DNA from 4 places in the Streptomyces sp. NPDC058000 genome. Region 3 is predicted to be linked to each of the others. Evidence: riboswitches for the same ligand, from Rfam matches in the RefSeq annotation. Region 3 holds a riboswitch; each other region holds the start of a gene.
What was found. A riboswitch is a leader RNA that binds a small molecule or an ion and turns the genes downstream of it on or off. The one in region 3 is predicted to bind cobalamin.
Positions count from the first base shown of each region.

Region 1: it holds a riboswitch for cobalamin, as region 3 does, so the genes downstream of both, ACFVT2_RS18975 (CbtB-domain containing protein) here and cobN (cobaltochelatase subunit CobN) in region 3, are expected to answer to the same signal.
Region 2: it holds a riboswitch for cobalamin, as region 3 does, so the genes downstream of both, ACFVT2_RS31865 (HoxN/HupN/NixA family nickel/cobalt transporter) here and cobN (cobaltochelatase subunit CobN) in region 3, are expected to answer to the same signal.
Region 4: it holds a riboswitch for cobalamin, as region 3 does, so the genes downstream of both, metE (5-methyltetrahydropteroyltriglutamate--homocysteine S-methyltransferase) here and cobN (cobaltochelatase subunit CobN) in region 3, are expected to answer to the same signal.

Region 1 is NZ_JBHVQS010000017.1:77,389-82,496, reverse strand. Features, by position in the region: gene ACFVT2_RS18985 (histidine phosphatase family protein) at 1-439, shown strand, start outside; gene ACFVT2_RS18980 (CbtA family protein) at 571-1,323, opposite strand; gene ACFVT2_RS18975 (CbtB-domain containing protein) at 1,345-1,566, opposite strand; cobalamin riboswitch at 1,602-1,754, opposite strand; partial or broken gene ACFVT2_RS18970 (enoyl-CoA hydratase-related protein) at 1,761-1,934, opposite strand; gene ACFVT2_RS18965 (amino acid permease) at 2,211-3,629, shown strand; gene ACFVT2_RS18960 (antibiotic biosynthesis monooxygenase) at 3,791-4,774, opposite strand; gene ACFVT2_RS18955 (nucleoside deaminase) at 4,983-5,108, shown strand, end outside.
Region 2 is NZ_JBHVQS010000046.1:24,068-29,175, forward strand. Features, by position in the region: gene ACFVT2_RS31850 (nuclease-related domain-containing protein) at 1-42, opposite strand, end outside; gene ACFVT2_RS31855 (DoxX family protein) at 512-1,063, shown strand; gene ACFVT2_RS31860 (VOC family protein) at 1,243-1,743, shown strand; gene ACFVT2_RS31865 (HoxN/HupN/NixA family nickel/cobalt transporter) at 1,830-3,029, opposite strand; cobalamin riboswitch at 3,060-3,274, opposite strand; gene ACFVT2_RS31870 (alpha/beta fold hydrolase) at 3,345-4,193, opposite strand; gene ACFVT2_RS31875 (MarR family winged helix-turn-helix transcriptional regulator) at 4,190-4,888, opposite strand; gene ACFVT2_RS31880 (nucleoside/nucleotide kinase family protein) at 5,064-5,108, opposite strand, start outside.
Region 3 is NZ_JBHVQS010000001.1:557,901-563,008, reverse strand. Features, by position in the region: gene cobN (cobaltochelatase subunit CobN) at 1-2,629, opposite strand, end outside; cobalamin riboswitch at 2,661-2,813, opposite strand; gene cobG (precorrin-3B synthase) at 2,897-4,414, shown strand; gene ACFVT2_RS02605 (precorrin-8X methylmutase) at 4,411-5,043, shown strand; gene ACFVT2_RS02600 (precorrin-2 C(20)-methyltransferase) at 5,076-5,108, shown strand, end outside.
Region 4 is NZ_JBHVQS010000017.1:83,315-88,422, reverse strand. Features, by position in the region: gene ACFVT2_RS19005 (glycosyltransferase) at 1-756, opposite strand, end outside; gene ACFVT2_RS19000 (BlaI/MecI/CopY family transcriptional regulator) at 971-1,384, shown strand; gene ACFVT2_RS18995 (M56 family metallopeptidase) at 1,389-2,399, shown strand; cobalamin riboswitch at 2,600-2,820, shown strand; gene metE (5-methyltetrahydropteroyltriglutamate--homocysteine S-methyltransferase) at 3,012-5,108, shown strand, end outside.

The DNA.
Region 1 (5,108 bases), on a different contig from region 3:
CCCCACTGTCCGCTGCCGGGAGACGGCGGCAGCGCTCGGTCTCGACGGCTCGGCGGGTCCGGAACTCGCGGGTCTGGACGTGGGCCGCTGGCGGGGGCGGACACTGGACGAGGTGGCGGCCGACGAGCCCGCGGAACTGGCCCGATGGCTGTCCGATCCCGGTGCGGCCCCGCACGGCGGTGAGTCGGTGCGGGACCTGTGCGAGCGGGTCTCCCGGTGGTTGGACGCCTGCGGTCAGGTCGCCGGGCGGACGCTCGCCGTGGTCGAGCCGGAGATCGTACGGGCCGTAGTGGTCCGCGTGTTGGGCGCGCCGGAGGCCGCGTTCTGGCGGGTGGACGTGCCACCGCTCTCGGCGACCGAGCTCAGCGGCCGGTCCGGGCGCTGGAACCTGCGGCTCGGACGGGCCCTCGGCTCCTCGGAGGACGAAGCCGGTCACTGACGCCGGCGGTCGGCAGTCAACGGTCGGCGGTTGTCCGCCCGACTGTTTCTCTGCCTGCCTGTTGCCCGTCTGCCCGGGGAACGCCAGAGGGCCCCCGGACGGTGCCGAAGGGCCCTCTCGGTGTGGAGGCGTCACTGCGGGGCGGGAACCGCCTGTCCGGACGTCGCCGTCACGGACCCGGGGTGCAGCAGTCGCTCGGCCAGTTCGCCGAAGACCAGGCCGAAGCCGCCCCACAGGACGGTCTGGATGGCCAGCGCGGAGAGCCGGAACCGCCACAGCAGGGTCGCCGGGAAGTCCTTCGGCACCTCGTTGATGACCGGCAGGAAGGCGTACGCCAGACCGATCACGACGGCGAAGGCGGCTACCGCGACCACGGTCGCCCACCAGGTGCCCAGGCTGGGGGCGAGTCGCTTGCCCAGGAGGGTGGCGGCGATCGCGAGGAGGACGCTCAGCAGCATCATCAGGAAGTACAGGGAGGTGCGCTCGCCGATGGTGTCGGGGTCGCCGACCGACGGCGGGTTGGCCGGGTACTTCAGGAACGGCACGACATACACGGCGAGCAGCGCACAGCCGGACAGCAGCAGTGCGGTGGCGCGCGGGCCGATGCGCCCGACGCGGCCGAGTGCGAAGCAGTAGGCGAGCGCGGCGATGCCGCCGAAGGCCACGCCGTAGACCAGCACGCCGGTGGCGAGGCCGGCGGTGGACTGGAGGGAGCGCGAGACGACCTCCATCTCGTGCTCATGGGAGTGGGCGGCCTCGAAGCCGATCGCGCTGTTGACGCCGGGTTCGCCGAGGAAGTAGGCGACGACGAGGGCGAGCACGCCGGCGGCCAGGCCGGCGAGCATGCCCCGTACCAGGAGGTTTCTTACCGTTGCGGAGTTCATGGGTGTGCGGCGTCCCTCGCGTCAGTGGCAGGGAAAGCCGAGCAGGTGGCGGGCGTCGTGCACCCACTCGTGGACGTCCGTGCCGTTGAACACGGAGGTGGCGCCCTGTTCGGCGCCGACGAAGTACAGCAGGACGAGCATCAGGATGCCGAAGAAGACCGCCCAGGGAGCTATCGCCTTCAGCGGCAGCGTGGCGGGTACGGCGGGGGTGGTGGCGGTCGGCAGGGCGACGTGCTGCGCCATGGCAGGGCCTCCTCTGGGAGTTCGCGTCCCATCTCGGTGGTGCACAGGACGACGGCTGCGGGTCTGACTCACGAACGCTCCCGGCGCGCGGGGGCGAGACGTTCACAGTGGCGCGACCGTGCCGGATTCCCACCGGCTTCCGCTCAACCGTCGTCGATACCGAAGAGACCGTACCGCGTGTCAGGGGCATGGCCAAGCTCCTTGGCCTTGGCCTTGCCGACCGCGCGGGTCAGCCGCTGGGAGCCGCCGATGCCGGGGATGACGCCCAGTTCGATCTCCGGCTGGCCGAAGACGGCGGTGTCGGCGGCGAGGAGTACGTCGCAGAGCATGGCCAGTTCGCAGCCGCCGCCGAGGGCGTACCCGGCGACCGTGGGCCTTCGCCCGCAAAATACAGTTGGACGTCCTAGTAAATCCACCCCCGGCCGCACTTCGAGATCCCTCCCGACGCGAACGGCCGCCCCGGGCCCGCCTCTTGGCGCCCCTTACGCAGACGCGGACCCCGCACCGGCCGGCCGACGCCGTGTCCGCATATTCACCATGCGTGAGCGCGGCGTCCGAATAGCGGGCGTTCACACCGTTCACGCAACGTGTCGCCGCAGACTCGTGGACTCAATGATCGTCTCAAGTAATGGACAGGCACGCCCATGACTCGGAGTATCACCCGGTCACCCCAGGACTCCCCGCGGGCCGTGCAGGATGCTGCGCCCCCGTTGTCCCACGGCCTCAAACAGCGACACCTTTCGATGATCGCGCTCGGCGGGGTCATCGGCGCGGGACTCTTCGTGGGCTCCGGTGTCGGCATCGCCGCGGCCGGGCCGGCCATCGTCCTCCTCTTCGCGGCCACCGGCGCACTGGTCATGTTGATCATGCGGATGCTCGGTGAGATGTCCGCGGCCCGGCCCTCCACCGGCTCGTTCTCGGTGCACTCCGAGGAGGAACTCGGCTCCTGGGCAGGCACCACCTCGGGCTGGATGTACTGGCTGATGCTCTGCGCCGGTGTGGCCGCCGAGGCGACCGCGGCCGGCGCCATCATGCACACCTGGGCACCGTTCCTCCCCGCCTACGGCTGGGTGGCGGTCTTCATGGTGTTCTTCTGCGCCAGCAACCTGACCGCGGTCAAGAACTTCGGCGAGTTCGAGTTCTGGTTCGCCACCATCAAGGTCACCGTGATCGTCGCCTTCCTGGTGCTGGGTGTGCTCGGCATCCTCGGTGTCTTCGGCAACGCACCCGGTACGAGCCACCTCACCGGCCACGGCGGCTTCTTCCCGACCGGCGCCGCCGGACTCGCCGCCGGACTGCTGACCACCATCTCCGGTTTCGCCGGTCTGGAGACCGTCACCATCGCGGCGGCGGAGTCCGACCAGCCGAGCCGCAACGTGGTCCGCGCGGTCCGTACCGCCGTCTGGCGCATCGCGGTCTTCTACATCGGCTCCATGGCCGTGGTGGTCACCCTGGTGCCGTGGAACGACCCGAAGGTCGCCACGGACGGCCCGTACGTCACCGTGCTCGACCGGCTGGGCATCCCGGCGGCCGGCACGATCATGCAGATCGTGGTGCTGGTGGCGCTGCTCTCCGCGATGAACGCCAACATCTACGGCTCGTCCCGCATGGCGTACTCCCTCGTCACCCGGGGCCAGGGTCCGCGGTTCCTGAGCAAGGTCACCAACGGCGTGCCGGCAGCGGCGGTGGTGGCGTCCTGCATGTTCGGCTTCGCCGCCGTGATCGCCGGCATCGTCTGGCCGACCACGGTGTTCGCCTGGCTGCTGAACATCGCCGGCTGCTCGGTGCTGGTCGTCTGGACCATCGTCTGCCTGACCCAGCTGAGGATGCGCCGCCGCCTGGAGCGCGAGACGCCCGAACTGCTGTTGGTGCGGATGTGGGGCTTCCCGTATCTGACGTGGGTGGCGTTGGCGGCCATCCTCGGTGTCTTCGCCGTGATGGCCACCTCCTCGGACGGCCGTCACCAACTCGCCGGCACCGCCGTCGTAGTGGCGGCACTGATCGCCGCGGACCGCCTCAAGCAGCGGCGCGACCGGCGGACCGCCGGCGCCGCTCAGCCGTAGTCGCCGGCGCGGCAGGCACGCACAGTGGCCCGCCCGTGGGAGGAATCCCGCGGGCGGGCCACTGTGCGTGGGGACGGGAACGGATGGCTTCCCAACGCCTGTCCCGGGCCAGACAGGCAGACCACGCCCGTACGACGGCACTGCGCGCCGCGCCGCACGGCTCAACCAATGGTCAGACCGAAGATCACCAGGAACGTCACCCAGCACAGCACCACCAGCACGGCGCCCGTCACATCGGTGCGGAGTGACTGCGCCCGGCCAGGCATGAGCCAGAAGGCGAGGAGCCTGTTGAGCAACGGCAACAGCAGCCACGTCAGGATGGAGACGCTCAGCACGTTCGACAGGAACAGGCTGAGATATCCCGGCATCCCGAGAGCGTCGAAGTAGGAACCCACGGTGAGGTCCAGGACCTTGACGGTGGGATAGAGGGCCAGCAGCACGGACATGGCCTGCTTCCAGTTGGGTGGTGCGCCCTCTTCCGAACTCGTGTCGAAGCGGAACCAACTGCCGAACGCCGACCCGACCTTGCGCACGTCGTAGGAGACGAAGAAGGCACGGCCCTCGTCCAGGAGTTTTTCGCGTGCCGGGGATTCGAGCCAGGCATCGAGGTGTTGGCGGTTGTCGAATCGGAAAACCGCTACCCATTTGCCCTGGACGTCCTTCACCGGGCGGAACAACTCCGACCCCATGAATCCGGGAAAGGCCCGCTGGGCCGCCAGCACCTTGTCCTGCCAGCGCACGAAATCCTGCTCCTGGTCGGGCCGTACTTCGTGGGCGATCACCGCCGTCACGGAGTCGTGTACCGGGGTGCCGCCGACGAGGACTTCCTGGGTGGGAGGCTCCTCGAACAGGTCACTGCCCTGCTGGATCAGTTCGCGGCGGGCGTCGGAATCCAGCCAGGCCGACAACTGGTCGAGGTGCGAGAAACGGAAGACGACGACCCACTCGTTTTCTCCGGCGGAATCCTCTCCGGCGGAATCCGGCGGATACAGCTCCGTACCCTCGAATCCGGCGAACCCCCGCACGGTCTCGCTCGTCCGATCCTGCCAGCGCCGGTAGTCGTCTTCGCGACCCACCCGGACCTTCTGCGAGATCACGACGGTCGCGACGTCGTTGCGGGAGCCACGGCTTGCACGGGAACTCACCCTTACTAGACTAATCCACAAAAGGACATATGGTACAAACTTCCACCTTCGAATTGTTGAATTGTCGAGGTATCGCTCGATGCGGAGGATTCTTGTGACGTGAAGGTTCTTTTGACGTGAAGCAGGGGACGTGAAAGCGGCCCCTGCCGGACAAGGGTCATCCGCCCATCAAGGTTCAAGCGCGACGCTCTGCTCGGAGGCACCGATCATGGGGCACAGAGAATTCATGGCCGAGGCGGTCGCGTTGGCCGTCGAGTCCGTCGAGAAGGGCTGGGGCGGCCCGTTCGGCGCGGTGATCACCCGCGACGACCAGATCATCGCGCGGGGCCAGAAC
Region 2 (5,108 bases), on a different contig from region 3:
AGTCGCCCAGTCGCCCAGCCGACCCATCGCCGAGTCGACCAACCCGCCCAGTCGACCAACGCGTCAAACCGGCCAACTCGCCCGCGCCGGACGGGTTGTTGTGGGCTCGGTGTGCCCGAGCGTCCGACCGCGGCCGGTACGGGCGACGGCGAGAGCGTCGGGCGCCGTGGTGCGGGCCGGCGGGGTGTGTGGCGTACTCCGTGTCCATCCGCAGCGCGTGATCGATCTTGACTGCGTCCGGCGGCGCCGGGAGCGGTGGCGGCAGTAGCCGTCCGTGGCTCCGTAGCTCCGTGCCTCCGTACCTCCGGGCGGGCGGGCGGTGCTGGCTGGGGTGGCCCCCGATCGATGGTGATTGGGGGTCTTTGGTGTTTCCGGGGTGATGTGTATGGTGGGTGTTGACTTGAACTTTCAAGTAAATGGTTCAGGAGTGATCAACCGGTGGCCTGACCGGCCGGTTCGCCACGCGGTGCAGTCGGTCCGGCACGCGGTTCAGAGGGAATGAGCGTTTGTCATGACAACCCCCCACAGCACGTTCGGAGCCGATCGCGCCGGTGCCGCGGTGCGGTTCGCCCCTTCTCTGCACGGCTATGACGTCGGCCTGCTTCTGCTGCGGCTGGTCCTCGGACTGACCATGGCGGCACACGGCGGCCAGAAGCTGTTCGGCTGGTTCGGCGGTCCGGGCCTGGACGGCACCGGGAAGTTCTTCGAGGCGAGTGGCTATCCGTCGGGCAAGGTGATGGCCCTGTTCGCCGGGCTCACCGAGACGCTGGGCGGGCTCGGGCTGGTGCTTGGGCTGCTGACGCCGCTCGCCGGCGCGGCCGTGGTCGGCGCGATGATCAATGCGCTGGCGGTGAAGTGGGGCGGCGGTTTCTTCGCGCCCCAGGGCGTGGAGTACGAGCTGCTGATCGTCACCGGGGCGGCCGCGCTGGCGCTGACCGGGCCCGGCCGCTACGCCGTCGACCGCTTCCTGCCCGGGTTGCGTGCCCACCGGTTGGTGTACGGGGCGGCCGCGCTGGTTCTGAGCGCGGTGCTCGCGGCGATCGTGCTGCTGCTCCGGAAGTGAGTCCGGAGGGGCGCGGACGCGACCCCGGCGCGGCGGCCTCAGAGAAACGACCGGGAATCGGCCGTGGAGTCGGTCAGAGGAACGACCGGGGAATCGGCCCGGGAATTGGCCCGGGAATCGGTCAGAGGGCCGGCCAGGCAACGGCCGGGCGACGACGTGAGGGAAGACGGGAGGCTTTGATGTCCGTACGGCGGCTCAATCATGCGGTGTTGTACATCCGTGAGGTGGCACGGTCGGTGGCGTTCTACACCGAGGTGTTGGGGTTCACGGTGGACGTGGAGATTCCGGGGCGGGCGGCCTTCCTGAGCGCGCCCGGTTCGGACAACGACCACGACCTGGGGCTGTTCGCGGTGGGGTCGGACGCGCCCGGGCCGGAGAGCGGCCGGATCGGGCTCTACCACCTGGCCTGGGAGGTCGGGACGCTCGGCGACCTCTCGGCGATCGCGGCGCAGCTGCGGGAGCGGGGCGCGCTGGTCGGCGCCACCGACCACCTGGTCTCCAAGTCGCTCTACGCCCGGGACCCGGACGGGAACGAGTTCGAGGTGATGTGGCGGGTGCCCCAGGAGGACTGGCCGGGGGCGGACGAGCCGGACCGGCTGCGGCCGCTCGACCTGGCGGCGGCGCTGGAGCGTTGGGGCCCGGACCTGCTGACGGGTGCGGCGGCCGGCTCGGCCACCTGAGGCGCCGCCCCGGCGTGACCTGTTCGCGTGCTGCGGCCCTCCCCACCGGGTGGTGGGGAGGGCCGCAGGCGTGTGTGGGGGTGTCTCTAGGGGGTGTCGGTTCCCTCCGCGCGGGGGGCCGGGACGGTGCCCTGGGCGGAGGGTGCCTCCTGGGTCCGGGCGGCCCAGCGCTTCTCGACGCCGCCCAGTCGCCAGTACGCCAGTGCCGCCGCCCACACCACGACGAACACGCCGACGATGATGAAGCCCACGTTGTCCAGGTTGAGGGCGGAGATCCCGGCCGTCAGCGGGTCGTCGAGACCGAGCTTGTCGTGCAGGACGGTCACCAGCTCGATGGTGCCGATGAGGAACGCGACCGCGATCGACAGCCCGGTGATGGTGAGGTTGTAGTAGACCTTGCGCACCGGGTTGGCGAACGCCCACTGGTACGCGAAGTTCATGAAGGTGCCGTCGAGGGTGTCGAACAGGCTCATCCCGGCGGCGAACAGCAGCGGCAGGCACAGGACCGCGTACCAGGGCAGGCCCGCCGCGGCGCCGCTGCCCGCCATCACCATCAGCGTCACCTCGGTCGCGGTGTCGAAGCCGACTCCGAAGAGGAAGCCCAGGGGGTACATCTGGCCGGGGCGGCTGATGGACTTGGTGAGCCGGCCGAGGATCCGGTTCATGAAGCCCCGGGAATCGAGGTGCGCCTCCAGCTCCTGCTCGTCGTACGAGCCCGCCCGCATCGCCCGGAACACCTTCAGGATGCCGATCAGGGCGACCAGGTTGAGGGCGGCGATGAGGTAGAGGAAGGTGCCGGAGACGGTCGTGCCGACGAGGCCGAGCGTCTGGTGCGTACGGGAGTTGTCGTTCATCAGCGCGCCGGCGAGCTGGGCGCCGCCCGCCACCAGCGCGGCCATCACGACGACCACGCTGGAGTGGCCGAGGGCGAACCAGAAGCCCACCGAGACCGGGCGTTTGCCGTCGGCCATCAGCTTGCGGGTGGTGTTGTCGATCGCCGCGATGTGGTCGGCGTCGAAGGCGTGCCGCATGCCCAGGGTGTATGCGGTGATGCCGAGTCCGGCGCCGAACACCTGGCTGCCGACCGTGTAGTGGCCCGGCACGACCAGCAGGAACAGCACGCCGAAGGCGACGACGTGCAGCGCGGCGATCACGGCCATCAGGCCCGCCGTGCGCACGGTGTCACGGCGCTGCCAGCGGAACGACCCGGTGGAGCCGGGTATGCCGATAAGGGAGGAATTGCGGGGAGAAGGGGAATTGCTCGGGGAATCAGTGGACAGGGCCATCCGGCCATCACGCTCCAGCACCTCGTGGATCACTTCGTGAGATGCCGTGGCCGGTCTCCTGGCTTACGGGTGCACGCGTCCACCCCGCCTTCCCGGCCGCAGGCTGCGGTCAGTGGCGCCGTACGCGCGCTCGGCGCGTACGGAGAGGGGTGGAAACTCCCCGATCACAGTGGCGAGGGCCGCGCCGGCTTGGGACACGAGGTCCAGCACCGGTCTTCCCGAACACCACGGCCCGGTCACTCTAGCGGGCACCGGCGAGAACCGGCCACGCACGGTGCCCGGTGCAGGCGGCGACCGGGCGCCGGGCGGCTCGGGTCAGAGGGCCAGGGACGACAGGAAGCTGTGCAACTCCTGGTCGAAGAGCGGGGTGTTCTCCAGATTGACCATGTGGCCCGCGGCCGGCACGCGTATGCGGCGGGCGCCGGGGACGTGCAGCGCTATGGCATGGGCGTTCGCGGAGATGTCGGAGGAGTCGAGGTCGCCGTCGAGGACGGTGGTCGGCACCCGGATCTCGCCCAGGCGGTCGAAGGCGCCGACCTCCAGGGGCATGCCCGGGCCCGCGTCGTCGGCGTGCACCTCGACATTGGCGGACGCGGAGGCGCGCATCCGCTCCCGGAAGCCGGGGTGCACGGCGGACGGCGCGCGGTGCGGACCGTCCACCCACATCCGCAGGAAGTGCTCCACATAGCGCTCGGCGCCGTCCGGTTCGCCGATCGCGGCGACCTGCTCCCGGATGTGCTCCAGGAGGAAGGGGTCGGTGAAGGCGCGGCCGCTGATTCCGGGGGAGGCGAGGAAGAGGGCCGTGACCCGGGCAGGGTGGGCGAGGGCGGTGTCCAGTGCGACCCGGGCGCCGTGCGAGAGGCCGACGAGGACGGCGCGCGGTATGTCGAGCGCGTCCAGCAGGGTCGCCAGGTCGTCGTGGTTGGCCCAGTCACCGGTCACCGTGGAGGAGAGGCCGTGACCGCGCGCGTCGTAACGGACCACCCGCAGGCCGGAGTTGACCAGCCAGGCGAACTGCTCGTCCCACATGTGCTGGTCGAGCATCCCGTCGTGCAGCAGTATCACCGCGGGCCCCGAGCCGGCCGTCTCGTAGAACAGCTCGCCGTCGTCGACCGGAACGGTGTCGTTGTCGATCTCGGACCAGGCCTGGAAGTCGTGCGTCATTCTGCGGGCCGTTCTGTGCGCGTCGGGCGGTCGGTCGGACGGGCGGGCGCCGGTGGCCGGTGCCCGATTGCGGGCGATATCGCGTCCTGTGCGGCGTCCGGGTGGGCGGCGTCCCGCTTTTCGGGATTGCCGCTTTCCTCCGGGGGAACGCGCGAGCCGTCCGCCAAGTGCCGGAATTCCTCACCTAGCCGATCCAGGACCCGCAGTGCCGTACGGACCTCCCCGGTCGACAGGTCGGTCAGACTGCGCCGGAGCTCCGCCGCCTCGGCTGCCCGGATCCCGTGCACCACCGCCGTGCCCTCGTCGGTGAGTCGGATCAGCGAGGAGCGGCGGTGCGCGGGATTGGGGGCCGTCACGACCAGGCCCAGCTCCGCCGCGTGGTTCACCCAGCGCTGCACCGGCTGCCGGTCCAGGTCCAGGGAGCGCGCCAACTGCGGGACGGTGCGCGGGCCGTGGGCGCGCAGTGCGTCGAGCAGGGTGCGCTCGCCGGCGGTCAGGCCGGTGCCTTCGAGCTCGCGCTCCGTCGCGCGCACGATCGTCCGGTGCAGCGGCCGCAGTCGCCGGATGACGTCGTACAGCAGCTCTTCGGCGGCCGCTGCATCCCCGTCGATGTCCCTGTCGATGCCCCCGCCCGTGTCCCCCTCCATGCCACTGCCCATGTCCCCGCCCAGGTCCCCCTCTGCATCCCCGTTCATATCCCCCTCCGTGTCCCCGTCCACATCCCCTTGATGACACTCACGCTGTCATAGTGACATTCATGATGTCGTTTTGGAAGGGGTGTTGATACTCGGTAGGGAGGGGTGAGGGGGAACCGCCGCGAGGCGGGGCGGGGAGGGATGGGAAGGGATGGGAAGGGGCAGGGGGGCGGGGTCAGTCGTCCAGTGGGGAGGGGGCCTCGTCGGCGGTGAAGGAGAC
Region 3 (5,108 bases):
GGCGGACGCCCAGCAGTGCCAGCGCCTCCGCCACGTCGTCGCCGGAGGTGCGCATCGCGCTGGTGCCCCACAGGGACAGGCCCACCGACTCCGGCCAGTCGCCGTTGTCGTCGCGGTAGCGGGTCAGCAGCGAGTCGGCGAGCGCCTGACCGGTCTCCCAGGCGAGCCGCGACGGGACGGCCTTGGGGTCGACGGAGTAGAAGTTGCGGCCGGTCGGCAGGACGTTGACCAGACCGCGCAGCGGTGAGCCGGACGGGCCGGCCGGGACGAACCCGCCGTTCAGGGCGTGCACCGCGTGGTCGACCTCGGCCGTGGTGCCGGCCAGCCGCGGGACGACCTCCCGGGCGGCGAAGTCGAGGATGTCGGCGACCGCGGTCGGGTGCCCCTCGGCGACCCGACGCACCGCTGTCGGGTCCCAGTCCGCGTCCTCCATCGCCTGGACGAGGCCGCGGGCGACCGCCTCGGCTTCGTCGGCTGCGGTCCGGGTCGCGGCCGACTCGTCCAGGCCGAGCGCCTCGCGCAGTCCGGGCAGCGCGGAGGTGCCGCCCCAGATCTGTCGGGCGCGCAGGATGGCCAGCACGAGGTTGACCCGGGCCGCGCCGACCGGTGCGGCGCCCAGCACGTGCAGGCCGTCGCGGATCTGCGCGTCCTTGACCTCGCAGAGCCAGCCGTCGACGTGGAGCAGGAAGTCGTCGAACCCGTCGTCGTCCGGGCGTGCGTCCAGGCCCAGGTCGTGGTCGAGCTTGGCGGCCTGGATCAGGGTCCAGATCTGCGCGCGGATGGCGGGCAGCTTGGCCGGGTCCATCGAGGAGATCGCCGCGTACTCGTCGAGCAGCTGCTCAAGGCGGGCGATGTCGCCGTAGGAGTCGGCGCGGGCCATCGGCGGGACGAGGTGGTCGACGAGGGTGGCGTGCACCCGACGCTTGGCCTGGGTGCCCTCGCCCGGGTCGTTGACCAGGAACGGGTAGACGAGCGGGAGGTCGCCGAGCGCCGCGTCCGGACCGCAGGCGGCGGAGAGGCCGGCGTTCTTGCCGGGCAGCCACTCCAGGTTGCCGTGCTTGCCCAGGTGGACCATGGCGTCGGCGCCGAAGCCGCCGTCGACGGTGGAGGCGGCGATCCAGCGGTAGGCCGCCAAGTAGTGGTGGGAGGGCGGCAGATCGGGGTCGTGGTAGATCGCGATCGGGTTCTCGCCGAAGCCGCGCGGCGGCTGGATGAGGATCAGCAGGTTGCCGCGGCGCAGGGCGGCCAGCACGATGTCGCCCTCGGGGTTCCGGCTGCGGTCGAGGAACATCTCGCCGGGCGGCGGGCCCCAGTGCTCCTCGACGGACTCCCGCAGCTGCTGCGGCAGCGTGGCGTACCAGCGGCGGTAGTCGGCGGCCGGGATGCGGACCGGGTTGCGGGCCAACTGCTCCTCGGTCAGCCACTCCTGGTCGTGGCCACCGGCCTCGATGAGGGCGTAGATCAGCTCGTCGCCGTCGCCGGACGCGAGGCCCGGCACGGGCTCCGTCCCGAAGTCGTAGCCCTCGGCCTGGAGGCGGCGCAGCAGCGCGACGGCGCTCGCCGGGGTGTCCAGGCCGACCGCGTTGCCGATCCGGGAGTGCTTGGTGGGGTAGGCGGACAGCACCAGCGCCAGTCGCTTCTCGGCGGCCGGGATGTGCCGCAGCCGGGCGTGCCGGACGGCGATCCCGGCGACCCGGGCGGCGCGTTCGGCGTCGGCGACGTACACCGGCAGACCGTCCTCGTCGATCTCCTTGAACGAGAACGGCACGGTGATCAGCCGCCCGTCGAACTCGGGCACGGCGATCTGCGAGGCGGCGTCGAGCGGGGAGAGTCCCTCGTCGCTCTCCTCCCAGGCGGCCCGCGACCCGGTCAGGCAGAGCGCCTGGAGGATCGGCACGTCCAGGCCGGCCAGCGCACCCGCGTCCCAGGACTCGTCGTCGCCGCCCGCGGACGCCTCGGCGGGCTTGGTGCCGCCCGCGGCCAGCACGGTGGTGACGATGGCGTCGGCGGTGCGCAGTTCCTCGATCAGCTCCGGCTCGGGGGCCCGCAGCGAGGCGACGAACAGCGGCAGCGGACGGCCGCCGGCCCGCTCGACCTGGTCGCACAGGTCATGGATGAAGCCGGTGTTGCCGCTCATGTGGTGGGCGCGGTAGTAGAGCACGGCCACCGTCGGGCCGGTCACCTCCCGCGCTGTGCGCTCCAGCGGGCCCCAGGACGGGGCGGCCGCGGGCGGCTCGAAGCCGTGGCCGGTGAGCAGGACGGTGTCGCTGAGGAAGCAGGCCAGCTGGGAGAGGTTGGCCGGGCCGCCGTGCGCGAGGTAGGCGTGCGCCTCGGCCGCGATGCCGACGGGGACCGTGGACGCCTCCATGAGCTGGGCGTCGGGGGCCTGTTCACCGGTGAGCACGACGACCGGCCGGTGCTGGTCCGCGGCCAACAGCACGTCCAGACCGTCCTGCCAGGCGCGGAGACCGCCGAGCAGGCGGACGACGACCAGGTCGGTGCCCTCCAGGAGCCCGGGGAGTTCGGCGACGTCGAGACGGGAGGGGTTGGCGAGCCGGTACGGCACGGGGCCGCTGGCCGCGCGGGCGCTGAGCAGGTCGGTGTCGGAGGTCGACAGCAGCAGGATCACGGCGCAGCCTTCCTCGGGGTATCCGCGCCCCGGGTGGTCGTATGGACGGCGGGAGTTCCTGGCTCACCCGGCGGTGGCCGGGTTCACAGTGGCGGGACCGCGCCGGATTCTCACCGGGCTTCCTCCCTTGGCGCCGTCGCTGGCGTCCGGCGGGTCAGCCGACCCACCGACCTGCATAGTAAGGGCTGCGGCCGGGCCGCGGGAGCCCGCCTCCGGAGCTGCCGTTCACCACCCCTCGCCCCGGTTCCGGGCGCCACCGACGTAGGTATGCTCGCCGCCATGCCGCCCTCCCCCTCACCACGCCCCGACAGGGCCGAACCGCCCGTGCGGGACCGCGGTGACGCCTGCCCGGGAGCGCTGCGGCTGCACTCCGCCGCCGACGGGCAGCTGGCCCGAGTGCGGTTGCCCGCAGGGGACTTGACGGTGCGCCAGGCCGGCGCGTTGGCGGACGCCGCGGAGCGCCTCGGCGACGGCCACCTCTCGCTGACCTCCCGCGGCAACGTCGAACTCCGCGGTCTGCCCGACGACTGCGGCCGGCACCTCGCCGACCTCCTCACCGACGCCGGGCTGCTGCCGTCCGTACGCCACGAGCGGATCCGCAACGTGCTGGCCTCGCCGCTGGCCGGACTGGACCGACACACCCCCTCCGACGTGCGGTTGTGGGCCCGGAGCCTGGACGCGCTGCTGTGCGCGAGCGCATCGGCGACGGCGCTCTCGGGCCGCTTCCTGTTCGTCCTCGACGACGGCCGGGGCGATGTGGCGGGCCTGGGCGGCGATGTGACCTTGCTCGCAGAATCCGGCCGGAAGGCCCCGGCGGACACCGCATACCCGCCGGGGGCCGCGTCCGGGTACGGGGCGCTGCTCCGGGTCGGCGACGACCGGGCGGCGCTGCGGATCGCGGCGGACGACGTCCCGCGGGCGGCGCTGACCGCCGCCGAGGTCTTCCTGGCCGCCGCCGCGGAGTGCGGCAGCGGTGCCTGGCGGGTCCGCGAACTCCCCGCCGCTCGGCCGCTGACCGCCCAGGAGGTGCAGCGTGCGCTGCGGGCCGCGGGCATCGCCGCGGAATCCGCGGAGTACACGGAATACACAGACGCGGTCGGCCCGCAGCCGGCCGTGCCGTACGCCGACGCCACCGCCCCCGGTCCGGTCGAGGGGCCCGACGGCCGCCGCGCGCTGGCGGTCCTGGCGCCGCTCGGCCGGCTGACCGCGGCTCAGTGGCGGCTGCTGACCGGGATCGCCGCCGGCGACGGCTCCGGCGAACTGCGCCTCACGCCCTGGCGCGGCATCGTCGTCCCCGGCCTGTCCGCCGCGCCGGCGGCCCGGCGGCTTCGCGACCTCGCCGCCGCCGGACTGATCACCGACCCGGCCTCCCCCTGGCGCCGGGTCACCGCCTGCACCGGCCTGCCCGGCTGCGCCAAGTCCCTTACCGATGTGCGGAGCGATGCGGCGACCGCGGTCGCCGGGGGCGGGGCCGTCCCGGCGAACGATTCCGGTGTGCCGGTCGGGCTGCCCGTCCACTGGTCGGGCTGCGATCGGCGCTGCGGCCACCCGCACGGCGCCTGGATCGATGTGCTGGCGACACCCGACGGCTATCGCACCACCGCGGTGGGCCCCAAGGACCCGGCCCCGCCGTCGGTTTCACGTGAAACACCGCGACCGAGCACCGTTTCACGTGAAACGCCCCGGTCGGGCGCCGTTTCACGGGAAACATCGACCACCCCCGGTGCCCCTCCTGCTGCCCGTCCTTCTTCCACCCCTCAACCCACCACCCCGAGGCTCCAGTGACCGCGTTCGACTATGAAAAGGACGGGGCGGCCATCTACCGCCAGTCCTTCGCCACCATCCGCGCCGAGGCGGATCTCTCCGGACTGCCCGCCGACGCCAGCCGGGTCGCGGTCCGGATGATCCACGCCTGCGGCATGGTCGATCTCGTCCGCGATCTGGCCTTCAGCCCTGGGGTCGTGGCCAGTGCGCGCGCCGCGCTGCGCGCCGGTGCGCCGATCCTGTGCGACGCCACCATGGTGGCCAGCGGGGTGACCCGCAAGCGGCTGCCCGCGGACAACGAGGTGCTGTGCACCCTCGGCGATCCGTCGGTCCCGGAGCTGGCCGCCCGGATGGGCACCACCCGCAGCGCCGCCGCCCTCGAACTGTGGCGGGACCGGATGGAGGGCGCCGTGGTCGCCTTCGGCAACGCCCCCACCGCGCTCTTCCGGTTCCTCGAAATGATCGAGGAAGGGGCACCGCGCCCCGCGGCCGTCCTCGGCATCCCGGTCGGCTTCATCGGCGCGGCCGAGTCCAAGGACGCGCTGATCGACCACCCGTCCAAGCTGGATCACATAGTGGTGCGCGGGCGGCGCGGCGGCAGTGCCATGGCCGCGGCCGCGATCAACGCCCTGGCGAGCGAGGAAGAGTAGGCGTGAGCGAGCAGCAGGCGAGCAGCGGCACGGTGGACCAGCCGACCGCGCAGTCCCCGGAGCGG
Region 4 (5,108 bases), on a different contig from region 3:
GTCGCGCAGTTCCCTGGCCACCCGCCGCACCGGTCCGACGCCCCAGGAGCCGGCGACCAGCAGTGCAAGCGGGGCGTTCGCCGGCAGTCCGAAGCGGGCGCGGGCCGCGGCGCGGGCCTGTGCGTCGGCGGGGCGGAAGCGGGGGTCGGTCACCGGTCCGCGCACCCGGACGTCCGGCGCCCCGGCCTGCCGTGCCTGGGCCGCGGGGACCGGGTGCGCCGCGAGGTGGACGTCGACGCCGTCGGCCACCCACAGCGGGTGCACCGAGAAGTCGGTGAGGTAGGTGAGGACGGGGACGGTCAACCGGCCGTCGAGTCGGAGGTTGCCCAGCACCCGGCTGGCGCCCGGGTAGGTGGCGACGACCGCGCGGGTGTCCGGCGGCAGGGCCCGCAGCATGCGGTCCTCGGCGGTGCGGAGCAGGGCGCGGGCCAGTGGGCCGCCGCCTCCGGCGCGCTGGGTGCTGCGGTAGACGCGCTGGTAGGCCCAGGGGGCCTGGACGAGCATCCGGTGGTAGCCGTCGCGTACCAGCCGGCCGATCCGGGCGGGCAGCAGGTCGAGCAGGTCGAACCGGTCCACGGTGAGGCCGTCCGCGGTGAGCCGGCGGGCCAGTTCGGCGGCGGCGCCGTCGTGGCCTGCTCCGATGCTCGCGGAGACGATCGTGACGCGCTGCGTCGTCGTGGCCGTCGGCGCTGGTAGGGGGCGCAGGGTGGCGGCCGCGAGCGCGCGCAGGTGTGCCGTGCTTCCGAGGTAGAGCATGGTGTGTTCTTCCGCAGCAGGAGCAGGGGACCGAGCGCTCCGCGGTGCAGCCGGAGCGGGGCGGCGAAACTCTACAACATGTAGTAGATCAACTCGTACAACATGTAGGAGATCGCACGGAGAGCGTTTCCGCGCCCGAACCGGATCCCCGCGTTCTACAAGCCGTAGTAGCCCCGGAGTAGGCTGGGGCGCCGAACGGGAAGGGCGATGAACGGTGCACGAGCGGAAGCACGACGACGACGGCGAGGCATCCGGCAGGCGGGCCCGCGGCGAGCTGGAGAGCGGCGTACTGGCCGCCCTCTGGGGCGCCGAGCAACCACTGACCGCCCGCCAGGCCATGGAGCGACTACCCGGCGACCTGGCCTACACCACCGTGCTGACGATCCTGACGCGGCTGTACGACAAGGGCATGCTGGTCCGGCACCGCGCGGGCCGCGGCTACGCCTACGCGCCGGCCCGGGACGAGGCGTCCCACACCGCCGAGCGGATGCGCACCCTGCTGGAGCGCGGCTCGGACCGGGAAGCGGTGCTCACCCGCTTCGTCTCCGAACTGTCCCAAGAGGACGAGCAGTTGCTGCACCGACTGCTGGCCGGCCCCGACGCCGACCGCGCCGACGAAGGGCGATGAGCCGGTGACGATCAGTGTGTACGTCCCGCTCCTGATCACCCTCGTCCTCGCCGTGCTCGCCCCCCGTGCGGCCCGGCGGCTGCCTCCGCGACCGTCGGCCTGGTCCCTGGCCTGCGCCGCGCTGGTGACGGCCACCGGCTGGCTCGGATCGCTGGCCCTGTTGGCGTTCACCGGCCTCGCGCAGATCCCCGAGGTCGCCCGGGAGGGCCACTGGTCGGTGACCGCGTTGCGCGCCGAGGACCCGGTCTCCCTCGCCGTTGCGGCCCTCAGCGCCGCGGCCCTCGCCTGGAGCGCCGTATCACTGGGGGTGGCCGCCGTCCGGCAGGTCCGCCAGGTCCTTCGGGCCCGGCAGGAGTGCGCCCGGATGCTCGGCGACACGGAACTGACCGTGCTCGACGACGAGGTCCCGCGGGCCTTCGCCCTGCCCGGCGCACCCGGCCGGATCGTGGTGTCCCGCGGCATGCTGCGCAGCCTCAGCGGCGAGGAGTGCGCGGCCCTGCTGGCGCACGAACGGGCCCACCTCCGCGGCCGGCACTACCTCTTCCAGGTCGTGTGGCAGCTCACCACCGCCGTCAATCCCCTGCTCCGCCCGATGGCCGACGCCGGCGCCTTCGTACTGGAGCGCTGGGCCGACGAAGCGGCGGCGGCCCGGGTCGGCAGCCGCACGGTGGTCGCCCGCGCCGTCGGACGAGCCGCCCTGGCCACCTCCGCCGCCGCCCGGCCCGGCGTGCTGGCCGCGACCGGCGGGCCGGTGCCCCAGCGGGTGCAGGCCCTGCTGGCGCCCCCACCCCCGCCCCGCACCCTGCCCTTCGCGGCGGGCGCCCTCCTGCTCACCGTGTGCTGCGCCAGCCTGGCCAACGCCGCATCCGACAGCGACCAGATGGTCGAGCGCGCGCAGCGGGCACGGTGCGTGGCGCTCGTCATGGCCATGGACGCCCCGGGAGTCGCACGCCCCCGGCAGGATTTCGAGGACTGCCGCGACCATCACGGGCACCGGGACCACCGGGATGACTGAAACAACTGCGACCACTGAGACCGCTGTCGTCCTGATCAGCAGCTGAGTGCCTGCCGCGACCGGACGTGAACCCACCGGGCCGGGCAGAAGCGCGCGGACGGCCTTTCCCACCCTCGGCCCGGAACAAACGCGTCAGCCGGTTGTCCCATCTCACCTTCCGCATGATGGACGGGACCCGACGCGCCGCTGGCGCGCACCGTAGGCTGACCGGTGCAGCTGGTTCGCCCCGTCCGCCAGGCGGGAGGCGTCGCAAGAGGGAACCCGGTGGGAATCCGGGACTGCCCCGCAGCGGTGAGTGGGAACGACCGCCGTCATACGCACTGGGCCCGGCCGGGCCTGGGAAGCGACGGCCACTAGGAATCTCGTACGACACGAGACGCGCCCGCGAGTCCGAAGACCTGCCAACTGCCCGTGCGCGAAGGACTCGTGCGCGGACATCCCGGTGACCCCGAGGGCGGGCTGGGGGGTGCCCCCGGACGAAATCCGGGGGAGTTCATACCAGGCGGACCAGCGCGCCCTGTCGGGCGACTGCGCTCCGCCGGGTCCGTCACCCCTTCGCGCTCTCGTCCCGTTGCCGGGATCTCAGGGATTCATCTCGCGAAGGAGATCTCCGTGACCGTCAAGTCCAAAGCCGTGACCACACGGGCCACCGTGTACGGCTACCCCCGGCAGGGACAGCACCGGGAGTTGAAGCAGGCCGTCGAGGGCTACTGGAAGGGCCGCGTCACCGCCGACGCCCTGCGTGCCACCGCCGCGGAACTGCGCCGGACCCATTGGCAGGAGCTGGCGGACGCCGGCATCGACGAAGTCCCGACCGGCGACTTCTCCTACTACGACCACGTCCTGGACGCCAGCGTCATGGTCGGCGCGGTTCCCGAGCGTCACCGCGCGGCCGTCGCCGCCGATCCGCTCGACGGGTACTTCGCGATGGCCCGCGGTACCCAGGACGTCGCACCGCTGGAGATGACCAAGTGGTTCGACACCAACTACCACTATCTCGTCCCGGAGTTGAGCCCGGACACCGTGTTCACGGCCGACTCCACCCGGCAGGTCGCGGAATTCACGGAGGCCCTCGCCCTGGGGCTGACCGCGCGGCCGGTCCTGGTCGGTCCGGTCACCTACCTCCTCCTCGCCAAGCCCGCCCCCGGTGTGGCCGACGGCTTCGACCCGCTCACCCTCCTCGACCGGCTGCTGCCGGTGTACGCGGAGGTCCTCGCGGATCTGCGGGCGGCGGGCGCGGAGTGGGTACAGCTCGACGAGCCCGCCCTCGTCCAGGACCGCACCCCGGCCGAACTCAACGCCGCCGCGCGGGCCTACCGCGATCTCGGCGCCCACACCGACCGGCCCAAGTTGCTGGTCGCCTCCTACTTCGACCGGCTGGGCGACGCCCTGCCGGTGCTGGCCAAGGCCCCGATCGACGGGCTGGCGTTGGACTTCACCGAGGCGGCCGCGGCCAACCTGGACGCGCTCGCCGCCGTCGGCGGTCTGCCCGGCAAGCGCCTGATCGCCGGCATCGTCAACGGCCGCAACATCTGGGTCAACGACCTGGAGAACTCCCTGTCCGTGCTGGCCACGCTGCTGGGCCTGGCCCATCGGGTCGACGTGGCCGCCTCGTGCAGCCTGCTGCACGTCCCCCTCGACGCGGCGGTCGAGCGGGACATCGCACCACAGATCCGGCGCTGGCTCGCCTTCGCCCGGCAGAAGACCGCCGAGGTCGTCACCCTCGCCAAGGGCCTGGCGCGCGGCACCGGTGCCATCACCAGTGAACTCTCGGCCAACCGCGCCGATCTGGCGTCCCGGGCCGCTTCCCCGATCACCCACGACCGGACCGTACGGGCCCGCGCCGCGGCCGTCACCGAGGCCGATGCCCGTCGCTCCCAGCCGTACGCCGAGCGGACCGCCGCCCAGCGCAGTCACCTCCGCCTGCCGCTGCTGCCGACCACCACCATCGGCTCGTTCCCGCAGACCGGCGAACTGCGCACGGCGCGCGCCGACCTGCGGGCCGGACGGATCGACACCGCCGGCTACGAGGCGCGCATCGAGGCCGAGATCCAGGAGGTCATCTCCTTCCAGGAGAAGGCCGGGCTGGACGTCCTGGTGCACGGTGAGGCCGAACGCAACGACATGGTCCAGTACTTCGCCGAACAGCTCACCGGCTATCTCGCCACCCGGCACGGCTGGGTGCAGTCCTACGGCACCCGCTACGTCCGCCCGCCGATCCTCGCCGGTGACATCTCCCGCCCCGAGCCGATGACGGTCCGCTGGACGACGTACGCCCAGTCGCTGACCGGGCGGCCGGTCAAGGGCATGCTCACCGGCCCCGTCACGATGCTCGCCTGGTCCTTCGTCCGCGACGACCAGCCGCTCGGCGAGACCGCGCGCCAGGTCGCGCTCGCGCTGCGCGACGAGGTCGCCGACCTTGAGGCGGCCGGGACATCGGTCATCCAGGTGGACGAGCCCGCGCTCCGGGAGACGCTGCCACTGCGGGCCGCCGATCACCCCGGCTATCTGGCGTGGGCCACCGAAGCCTTCCGGCTGACCACCGGCGGGGTGCGCCCCGACACCCAGATCCACACCCACATGTGCTACGCCGAGTTCGGTGACATCGTGCAGGCCATCGACGACCTCGATGCCGATGTGATCAGTCTGGAGGCCACCCGCTCCCACATGCAGGTCGCCCGGGAGCTCGCCGCCCACGGCTACCCGCGC